2 regions of the Plantibacter sp. PA-3-X8 genome follow, and region 1 is predicted to be linked to the other one. Evidence: predicted binding sites of a transcription regulator. Region 1 holds the regulator's gene; the other holds the start of a gene.
What was found. The regulator HrcA, encoded in region 1, represses chaperone genes, less so after heat shock. The targets are predictions, from matches to a motif close to TTNGCACTCGNNNNNNNCGAGTGCNAA.

Region 1 (5,274 bases):
AGTCGTCTGGCGGCGTCGGCCTGCGGCGCCGGGCCGGTGATGGTGATCTCATTGCCGCGCACGTGCACCGAGACACCGGGGTGTTCGCGCTCGACGGTCGTCAGGAGGCGATCCTGTGGGCCGAGGAGACGGACCATGGCGAGCCCGTCCACCAGGAGGACGTGCTCGACCTCCTCCGTCCGCGCAGCGACGGAGCGGTCGGGGTTCGAGGACTCAGGCTCCGCCAAGGGTGCCCTCCTGCAGGGAACCGCCGAGGACATGCGCGTGCACATGGAAGACCGTCTGCCCGGCGGACTCGCCGGTGTTGAAGACGAGTCGGAACTCGCCACCCGTGTGCTCCTTCGCAAGCGACGACGCCACCTCGACCATCTCAGCGAGCAAGGAGGGGTCGCCAGCGGCCAACTCCACGACGTCGCGGTACTCGGCGGTCTTCGGGACGACGAGGAGGTGCACGGGCGCCTGCGGTGCGATGTCGGCGAACGCGATCACCCGATCGGTCTCGGCGAGGAGGGTCGTCGGGATCTCCCCCGACACGATGCGGCTGAATACCGACGGTGCTTCACTCATGTCCACCAGTCTAAGGTTCGTGGCGGCCTCATGCGCGGGCTGGTGAATCGTCACCACCGACCGAGCAGCACGTTGAGCGCGGCGATCGCCGCCGGTCCTGCCGTCGAGGTGCGCAGGACGCCCGAGCCGATCCGGACCTCGATGGCGCCGGCCGCTTCGAGCCGTTCGCGCTCCGCCGGCGAGATGCCGCCCTCCGGACCGACGACGAGCACGAGCTCCTCGGCGAGCAGGGCCGACGGGTCGAGCTCCGAGAGAGCGAGTGCCGCGCTGGGTTCGAGCACGAGGACGGTCCGGCCGGCGACGATCGACGCGAGTCCGCGGGTGTCGACGACCTCGGCCACCTCGGGGACCCGTGCGCGGATCGACTGCTTCGACGCCTCCCGCACGATGAGCTGCCAGCGCGCACGGCCCTTGACCGCTTTGTCGCCCTGCCATCTCGAGATGCTGCGCTCGGCGCCCCACGGGACGATCCGGTCGACACCCAGCTCGGTCGCTGCCTGGATGGCGAGTTCGTCGCGATCGCCCTTGGCCAGCGCCTGCACGAGGACGAGCCCGGGACGGTTCTCCGGATGCACCACGACCGATTCGACGCGGATCTCCAACTCCCCCGGCTCGCTGCGCACGACCGGTCCGGTCGCGATCAGGCCCCGGCCGTTGCCGATCGACGTCGTCTCGCCGACCCGCAGCCGACTCACGGCGACGGCGTGCTTCGCCTCGGGCCCGCGGAGGGTCACCGAGTCGCCGACACCGGTCGATTCGAGATCCTCACGGAGGTACAGCGAACTCATCTCAACCGACGCCGTGGAAGCGGTCGCGGATCTTCGCGAACAGGCCCTGCTGGAACTGCGCGAGCGCCGGAGCACCCTGGCGTCGTCCTGAGGCGAAGCTCTTGATCAGCTCGCGTTCGCGGTGGTCGAGCTTCGTCGGCGTGACGACCTGGACGCCGATCTTGAGGTCGCCCCGGCTGTTCCCGCGGAGACGGGTGACACCGCGGTCCTTGACCGTGATGACCTCAGAGCTCTGCACGCCCGGCCGCAGCTCGACCTCGACGTCACCGTCGAGCGCGTGGACGGTGACCTGGCGGCCGAGGATGGCGTCGGTCATCGGGACTTCGAGCGTGCACAACAGGTCGTCGCCGTCGCGGCTGAAGACGTCGTGGTGCTTGACCTTCATCTCGAGGTAGAGGTCGCCGTTCGGGCCGCCGGCCGGGCCGACCTCGCCGCTCCCCGGCATCTGCAGACGCAGACCGGTGTCGACGCCGGCCGGGATGTCGACCGAGACGGTGCGGCGGGCACGGAGCCGACCCTGACCCTGGCAGGTGACGCACGGGGTCGCGATGATCGTGCCGTAGCCGCGGCAGGTGCCGCAGGGCGCCGACGTCATGACGTTGCCGAGCAGCGAGCGGACGGCCCGCTGGATGGAGCCGGTGCCGTGACAGATGTCGCAGGTCACCGGTGAGGTGCCGGGCTGGCAGCAGGAGCCGTTGCAGGTGCTGCAGAGCACGGCGGTGTCGACCTCGAGGTCGCGGTGGGTGCCGAAGATGACCTCGTCGAGGTCGAGCTCGACGCGCAACAAGGCGTCCTCCCCGCGTGCGCGACGGGACTTGGGTCCGCGCTGCTGGCCGCCACCGCCGAAGAAGGTGTCGAAGATGTCGCCGAAGCCGCCGAACCCGGCGTCGCCGCCACCGAACCCACCAGCCTGCGGACCGAGGTCGTACTGCTGGCGCTGCTTGGGGTCGCTCAGCACGTCGTAGGCGTGCGTGACCTCCTTGAACCGTTCCGAGGCGTCGGAACCCGGGTTCACGTCGGGGTGCAGTTCGCGTGCGAGGCGGCGGTACGCCTTCTTGATCTCTTCGGGCGTCGCCTCCTTGGCGACACCGAGTGCTGCGTAGTGGTCGGGGTAGTCAGCCACTGAGGGCCTTTCGTTCGAGGTGCGGAAGGTGTTGGGGGACGCGACGAGGATGCGTCACTCGGCGTCGAGGATGCGCGAGAGGTACCTGGCGACGGCGCGGACCGCAGCCATGTTGCTCGCGTAGTCCATTCTCGTGGGGCCGAGGACGCCGAGCCGGGCGATTTCGCCACCAGAGGAACGGTAGTTCCCGGCGAGGACACTCGTGGTCTCGAGGCCGAACGACGCGTTCTCCCGCCCGATGCTGGCGACCACGCTGTCGCGTTCGGACTCCATCTCACCGAAGAGCCGAAGCAGCACGACCTGCTGCTCGATGGCGTCCAGGACCGGATAGATGCTGCCGGGGAAGTCGTCCTCGGTGCGGGCGAGGTTGGCGGCACCGGCCATGACGAGGCGGTCCTGGCGCTGCGCCGACAGCTGCTCGCGCACCGCGTCGACGATGCGGACGGCCGCCGCGCGATCGAGGTCGGCGATGTCGGCTGGGACGTCGCCGATCGCGTCGTGGGCGTCGAGGAGTGGACGGCCCGCGACCGCCTCGTTGCACAGCGAGCGGAGCCGCGAGATGAGGTCGTCGTCGACCGGGCTCTCCGTCTCGATGAGCCGCTGCTCGACGCGGCCGTTGTCGAGGATGATGACCGCGAGCACACGGTTCGGGGTGACGCTCACCAACTCGAGATGCCGGACGCGTGCCCGGGAGAACATCGGGTACTGGACGAGCGCGACCTGGTTCGTCAGCTGCGAGAGCAGCCGCACCGTGCGGTGCAGGACCTCGTCGAGGTCGCCGGACGCGCCGAGGAAGGTCTCGATCGCCGTCCGTTGGGCGTTGTTCAGCGGACGGCGGTCGGCCAGGTGGTCGACGAACATCCGGTAACCCTTGTCGGTGGGCACCCGGCCGGAAGAGGTGTGGGGAGCTGCGATGAGCTCTTCGTCCTCGAGCTGCGCCATGTCGTTGCGGATGGTGGCTGCGGAGACCCCGAAGGAGTGGCGGTCGACGATCGTCTTGGAACCGACGGGCTCGCGCGAGGCGACGTAGTCCTGCACGATGACGCGGAGCACTTCGAGACCGCGATCCGACACCATCTCGATCTCCTCCCGTCATCCACCTCGGAGCGCCGACCATCAGCACTCGAAGACCCTGACTGCCAATCATATCGTGGCCTCCGCGCGGCCGTCCCTTGCGCGGCCCCGTGCCGCGGGAATACCGTTGGCCGCAGGCGTGGGTCCCTGATGAGCAACACCTGGTGCGATACGCTCAGCTGGACCAATTGAATATCACTCTCCGTGAAAGGTGCGAAGATGTCCGATCCGAACGCTCAGCCGCCCGTCGACCCAGCGAAGGGCGGGTCGGTTCCGCCTGCAGGAGACGGCGCGACGCCCCCTCCTGCAGCTCCGCAGCAGCCGCCCGCAGGCGCCTACCCGCCCCCGCCCGCCGGTGGCTACGCGCCGCCGCCGCCCGCTGCAGGCTCCTACCCGCCGCCGCCCGCAGGCGCCCCGCAGTACCAGCAGCCGTACGCCGCCGCTCAGCCCATGAGCCCGTCGGACGAGAAGCTCTGGTCGACGCTCATCCACATCGGTGGGATCTTCTTCGGATTCATCCCCCCGCTGATCGGCTACCTGGTCCTCAAGGACCGCGGCCCGTTCATCAAGGCGCACACGCTCACCGCGCTGAACTTCCAGCTGACGATGCTGATCGCGCTCGTGGTCGGCTCGATCCTGACGATCGTCGTCGTGGGTCTGTTCATCATCATCGCCGTCTACGTCGTGGTGATCGTGTTCAGCATCATCGCCGCGATCAAGGCGAACAAGGGCGAGCTGTACAGCTACCCGCTCACGATCCAGTTCATCAAGGCCTGATCCGTCGAGTCGCACGAGAACAGCCCCGTCCGGTCCGCCGGGCGGGGCTGTTCTGCGCCTCGGGCAGGGTCAGTCGCCGACCAGACGGCGGACGACCGCGTCGGCGAGGAGCCGTCCGCGGCGCGTGAGCTCCAGCCGTCCGAGCAGGGCCTGCCGTGCGTCGACCAGTTCCTCGGCGATGAGCCCGGCGACGGCCGTGCGAGCCTCGGGTGCGAGCGTCCGGATCGGGATGCCGTCCCGCGTGCGGGTGAGCAGCAGGATGCGTTCGAGTTCCCGCGTCTCGTCGTCCAGGGTCTCCCGGCCGGCGGCCGGCGACTCCCCCGCCGCGATCCGCTGGGCGTACGCCGCCGGGTGCTTGACGTTCCACCAGCGCACCCCGCCGACGTGACTGTGCGAGCCCGGGCCGACACCCCACCAGTCCTCGCCGGTCCAGTAGGAGAGGTTGTGCCGGGAGCGGTGCGTGTCGTCCGTCGCCCAGTTGCTGACCTCGTACCAGCCGTAGCCGGCCTCGGTGAGGAGATCGTCGGCAAGCTCGTACATGTCGGCCTGCAGGTCTTCGTCGGGGGTCCCCACCACGCCCGAGCGGATCTGGCGCGCGAGTTTCGTTCCGGGTTCGACGATGAGCGAATAAGCCGACACGTGGTCCGGTGCGCAGGCGATCGCCGTCTCGAGTGAGACGCGCCAGTCTGCCAGGGTCTCCCCCGGCGTCCCGTAGATGAGGTCCAGGCTGACGCCGAGGCCGGCCTCGCGAGCCCACTGCACGACGAGCGGCACCCGAGCCGGATCGTGCGTGCGCTCGAGGGTGGCGAGCACGCTCGGCACGGCGGACTGCATCCCGAAGGACACCCGGGTGAATCCGGCTTCGGCGAGCGTGCGGAGGTAGGTGGCGTCGACGGAGTCGGGGTTGGCCTCGGTCGTCACTTCAGCGCCGGGAGCGAGGTCGAA
Region 2 (5,274 bases), 690 kb from region 1:
CGCTGCACGTGCGCTGGACAATGTCGTTGACGTTACAAGCGTGTAACACGACCAAATCGTTACCTCAGGAGGGCCTGTTTCGCGCTTTTCCTGCAGTGGTCGCGCGATCAGCGCTGGAATCCGCTGTTCAGACCCGCGTGGAGCGGCGCCGTTCGGCCCCGGCGGCCCGACGACCCCGCGTTGAGGCGACGAGCATGTCGACGGTGAGGATCGCGAGCGCCAGCCACACGAGACCGAAGCCCAACCAGCGCTCCGGCGGCATCGCCTCGTGCAGGACGGCGACACCGACGACGAACTGGATGATCGGTGCGAAGTACTGGATGAAACCCATCCAGGTGAGCGGGAGGCGGCGGGCCGCCGCCGCGAACAGCAGGAGTGGGACGGCGGTGATGACACCGGCGCCGACGAGCAGCAGGGCGTGCCCGACACCCGCGGTGCCGATGGTCAGCCCACCGGTCACGCCGACCGCGATGAGCTGGGCGATCGCGACCGGCATCAGCCACACGGTCTCGAGCGTCAACCCGGACACGGCGTCGACCGAGCCGCCCACGAGTTTCTTGATGTAGCCGTAGAGGCCGAACGAGAAGGCCAGGATGAGGGCGATCCACGGGACGCTGCCGTGCCCGATCGCGAGGACGAGGACCGCGATCACGCTCACGACCACCGCGGCCCACTGGGCCGGACGCAGCCGCTCACGGAGGAAGAAGACGCCGAGGAAGACGGTCACGATCGGGTTGATGAAGTACCCGAGCGACGCCTCGACCACTTGGCCGTTGAGCGCACCGTACACGTAGGTCTGCCAGTTGACGTAGATGAGCGCTCCGGCGAGACCCATCGTCAGGACGATGCGGCGCTGGCGGAGGATGCCGAACAGTCGACGCCAGGAACGGGTCGCCAGGATGAGGACGGCGCAGAAGACGAGGGAGAAGAGGATCCGCCACGCCACGACCTCGAAGGCTCCGGCCGGTGCGAGGGCGATGAAGTAGAGCGGGAGCGCTCCCCAGAGGCAGGAGGCGGCGACCGCCGAGAGCAGTCCGGACCGGCTCCCCTGCTGGGGTACGGCCACACTCGCACGTCGGTCGTCTCCCCCGTCGACGGTGACGGGGTGGATGTCGACGTCGGCTGGATCGCTGGGGTTCTGCACTGGTCCAGGCTAGACCCGCGACTCCCCGCGACACCCTCCGGAAACGGACACAGCCCGAACGGCGAATGCCATTCGGGCTGTTGAGCGGCCTGGGCCGCCGGATCCGTGCGCTGGTGACTAGCGGACGACGACTGCGAGGACGTCGCGCGCGGACAGGACGAGGTAGTCCTCACCGGCGTACTTGACCTCGGTGCCACCGTACTTGGAGTAGATCACCTTGTCGCCGACGGCGACGTCGAGCGGGACGCGGTTGCCGTTGTCGTCGATGCGACCGGGTCCGACCGCCACGACCTCGCCCTCCTGGGGCTTCTCCTTGGCGGTGTCGGGGATGACCAGACCGGAAGCGGTGGTCTGCTCTGCCTCGACCTGCTTGATGACGATGCGATCCTCGAGCGGCTTGATGGAGACCGACACGGTTGACCTCTTTCTTGAAACGAAGACGTGGTTAGCACTCACACTGCGAGAGTGCTGATTCCAGTGTAGGCATCTTCTGGCACTCATGCAATGCGAGTGCCAATCAGCGACTGCTACCGTTGCCGGATGCATTTAGCTCCGCCCGAGGCCCGCTGACCATGGACCGTTCGGAACTCGTCGAACTCCTCACGGCCGACGGCCTCAGGCTCCTCGACGCCCTCCCTCCCTACCCGACGAAGGACGAGGCCGTCCGCCTGGTCGGGCGCCTGCGCAAGGAGGGCCACTCCCCCGAGCTGGTCGCGGCGGTCCTCACGCAGTCGCGGCTCAGGCAGAAGGCCGTCGGGAAGTTCGGACCGTTCGCCGGCCGCATGCTGTTCACCGAGGCCGGGCTCGAACAGGCCACGCGCCTTCCCGTCGCCGCATTGCACGCCGGGCGGTTCGCCCGGGCCGGCCTCACGCGGATCGCCGACCTCGGCAGCGGCATCGGCGCCGACTCGATGGCCATGGCCTCGCTCGACCTGGAGGTCACGGCGGTCGACATCGACGAGGTCACCGCGGCCATCGCCAGCTACAACCTCGCTCCGTTCCCCACGGCGACCGTGCGGAACGCCGCCGCCGAGGACGTCTCCCTCGACGACTTCGACGCGGTCTGGTTCGATCCCGCGCGGCGCACCGCAGGACACGCCGACACCGCGCGGCTGTCGAGTGCCGCCGACTACACCCCGTCCCTCGACCTGGTCTTCGGTGCGGCGACCCGCCTCCCCACAGGCGTCAAGCTCGGGCCCGGATTCGACCGCTCCCTCATCCCCGACGACGCCGAGGCGCAGTGGGTGTCGGTCGACGGACAGCTCGTCGAGATGGCGCTCTGGTTCGGCCCGCTGGCCCGTCCGGATGTCCGACGGTCCGCGCTCCTCCTCGCGGACGGCGTCCACCACGAGTTGCACGCCGAGGCTGACGCCGACGACGCCCCAGTGCGGGAGCTCGGCGACTACGTGCACGAACCCGACGGATCCGTGATCCGGGCCCGACTCATCGGCGACCTCGCCCTCCGGTTGGAGGCCGGCATGCTCGGCCAGGGCATCGCCTACCTGACCTCCGACACCGCGACGAGCTCGCCGTTCGCCACGACCTTCCGGGTCCTCGAACGGCTGCCAATGGACGAGAAGGTCCTCAAGCGCACCATGCGTGATCGCGGGATCGGCGTCCTCGAGATCAAGAAACGCGGCGTCGACGTCGACCCCGCGGCGTTCCGGAAGCGCCTCGCGCTCAAGGGTGACGGCTCGGCCACGATCATCCTCACGAGGATCGCCGGCAAACACAGTGCGCTGCTCGTCGAACGGGTGACGCCGGCCGCCGACGCCTGACCCGACGGCGTCCGCCGGGCCGCAGCGCCTGTGGAGGATCAGGTCGAGACGTAGCCGATGATCACGACGACGCTGTAGACGAGCCAGCCGACCGAGCAGGCGAGGCCGACGAACCCGGTCACGAGGCCGGTGAGGGCGCGACCTCGGCCCTGCGGCTCGCGACGCCTGGCTCCGAACCCGAGCACGATCGCGGCGATCGACAGGGGGAAGCCCCAACCGACGAAGACCGACACGACGAGCCCGACGACACCGGTGATGAGCGACCAGGTGCTCCGCGAGGTCCCGGTCGACGCGGCAGGGGTCTGCGTCTGCGACTGCTGGTACGCGGCGTAGCCACCCTGGCTCGGCGCCTGGTAGACCGCCGTCGGCACCGTCTGGAGATAGGTCGCGTGATCGCCCTGCCAACCCGCCGGAGGCGCCGAGGGGGACGCCCCCTGCTGGGCAGGGTGCGTCGGCGGCGTGACGGGCGCGCCGGCGCCGCGCTGCCAATCCGTGGGCGGCGGGGAGGCCTGACCCTGAGGCTGGTACGGCTGTTGCTGGCCGTAGGGCTGAGGCTGGTACGGCTGCTGCTGGCCCTGCGGCGCGACGCCGGCCTGCTGGGAGGGCTGTGGCGGCTGGTACGGCGACCAGGGCTGCTGGGCCTGGGGCTGGGGCTGCTGCCCCCACGGCTGCTGCGGCTGCCCGTTCGGCTGCTCGGCTTGCGGCGGGCGCGACTGCCCGTCCACCGCACCGTCCTGGTGCTGAGGTCGTCCGTCGGGGTGCTCGTGCTGATCCATCGCCGCTCCTTCGATCCGTGACCGGGTACCGGCCCATCCTATGCGCCGACGTCTGCGCACCCGGTCGACGGCCGCGAGACGGCTCGTCGAGCGGTCAGAGCACCTGGATCTCGGTGACCGGCAGGGTCGAGTCCGCGCCGAAGTCGAGCGACGACGGCTCGTGTCCGGCGGAGATGAGCTGCGCGGCGAGCGCGGCGATCATCGCACCGTTGTCCGTGCACAGCTGCAACGGCGGGATGCGGAGTTCGATCCCGGCCGAGGCGGTGCGTTCGGCTGCCACCTCGCGGAGCCGCGCGTTCGCGATGACACCGCCCCCCAGCAGCAGGCGGGGCACGCCGAGCTCGGTGCATGCCTTGACCGCCTTCGAGACGAGCACGTCGACGACGGCCTCGCGGAAGCTGGCGGCGACGTCCGCGACGGGGACCGGCTCCCCCGCGTCCTGCTTCGCCTCGACCCAGCGTGCCACGGCCGTCTTCAGGCCGGAGAAGGAGAAGTCGTAGCGATGCCGCTCCATGTCCTTCGGCAGGCTGAGTCCGCGGGGGAAGCGGATCGCCTTCGGGTCGCCGCCGACGGCCGCCCGGTCGATCTGCGGACCGCCCGGGTACGGCAGACCCAGGATGCGCGCGACCTTGTCGAAGGCCTCGCCCGCCGCGTCGTCGATGGTCTCGCCGAGCAGTTCGACGTCCGACACAAGGTCCCGCACGAGGAGCAGCGAGGTGTGCCCGCCGGACACGAGCAGGGCGATCGTCGGGTACTCGATCGTCCCGTCCTCGGAGTCGAGGACGTCCGCGCCGACGTGACCGACGAGGTGGTTCACGGCGTACAGCGGTTTGCCGAGGGACACGGCGAGCGCCTTCGCTGCACCGACGCCGACCATGAGTGCGCCGGACAGGCCGGGGCCACTGGTCACCGCGACGGCGTCGAGGTCGGCCAGGGCGATGCCGGCCTCGGCGAGCGCCGCCGTGAGCGTCGGCTCGAGGGCCTCGAGGTGGGCGCGAGCGGCGACCTCCGGGACGACGCCGCCGTACCGTGCGTGCTCGTCCATGCTCGAGGCGATGGTGTTCGCCAGCAGGTGGTGTCCGCGGACGATGCCGATCCCGGTCTCGTCGCAGCTCGTCTCGATGCCGAGGACGAGCGGTTCTGCACGGTTCACGCGATGCTCCCGGGGTGCTGGTCGGTCTGGTCGAGCGGGGACTGGCCGTGGGCGGGCATGGGCGGCCTCGGCTGGACCGTGAGTCGCATGACGATGGCGTCGACGTCATCCGGCTGGTAGTAGCCGGGGCGGACGCCGAGTTCCTCGAAGCCGATACTCCGGTACAGCGCGATCGCCACGGGGTTGTCGGCCCTGACCTCGAGGAACACCTGGGTGACGTCCTGCTGCCGGGCCTGCTCGATGAGCGCCTGCATGAGGAGTCGTCCGAGCCCTCGTCCTCTGGCGTGCCCGGCGACGGCGATGGTCTGGATGTCGGCGTCATCGGACCGGGACGGTGCGAAGAGACCGCCGTAGCCGGCGAGTGTCGCGTCGTCGGCGTCGACCTCCGTCGCCACGAGGTAGTACCCGTGCGGCGACGACAGT

Region 2: a site for HrcA is predicted at 1,635-1,661, ahead of groES (co-chaperone GroES). Genes of this name have one in related genera too.

What each region holds. Positions count from the first base shown of each region.
Region 1 covers NZ_CP033107.1:2,689,002-2,694,275, reverse strand. Annotated here, with positions in the region: gene EAO79_RS12770 (PhoH family protein) at 1-137, opposite strand, end outside; gene EAO79_RS12765 (HIT domain-containing protein) at 214-567, opposite strand; gene EAO79_RS12760 (16S rRNA (uracil(1498)-N(3))-methyltransferase) at 618-1,355, opposite strand; gene dnaJ (molecular chaperone DnaJ) at 1,357-2,478, opposite strand; gene hrcA (heat-inducible transcriptional repressor HrcA) at 2,533-3,555, opposite strand; gene EAO79_RS19410 (DUF4870 domain-containing protein) at 3,772-4,329, shown strand; gene hemW (radical SAM family heme chaperone HemW) at 4,399-5,274, opposite strand, start outside.
Region 2 covers NZ_CP033107.1:1,997,874-2,003,147, reverse strand. Annotated here, with positions in the region: gene rarD (EamA family transporter RarD) at 128-1,066, opposite strand; gene groES (co-chaperone GroES) at 1,262-1,558, opposite strand; gene EAO79_RS09515 (class I SAM-dependent methyltransferase) at 1,717-2,922, shown strand; gene EAO79_RS09510 (DUF4190 domain-containing protein) at 2,961-3,698, opposite strand; gene tsaD (tRNA (adenosine(37)-N6)-threonylcarbamoyltransferase complex transferase subunit TsaD) at 3,793-4,851, opposite strand; gene rimI (ribosomal protein S18-alanine N-acetyltransferase) at 4,848-5,274, opposite strand, start outside.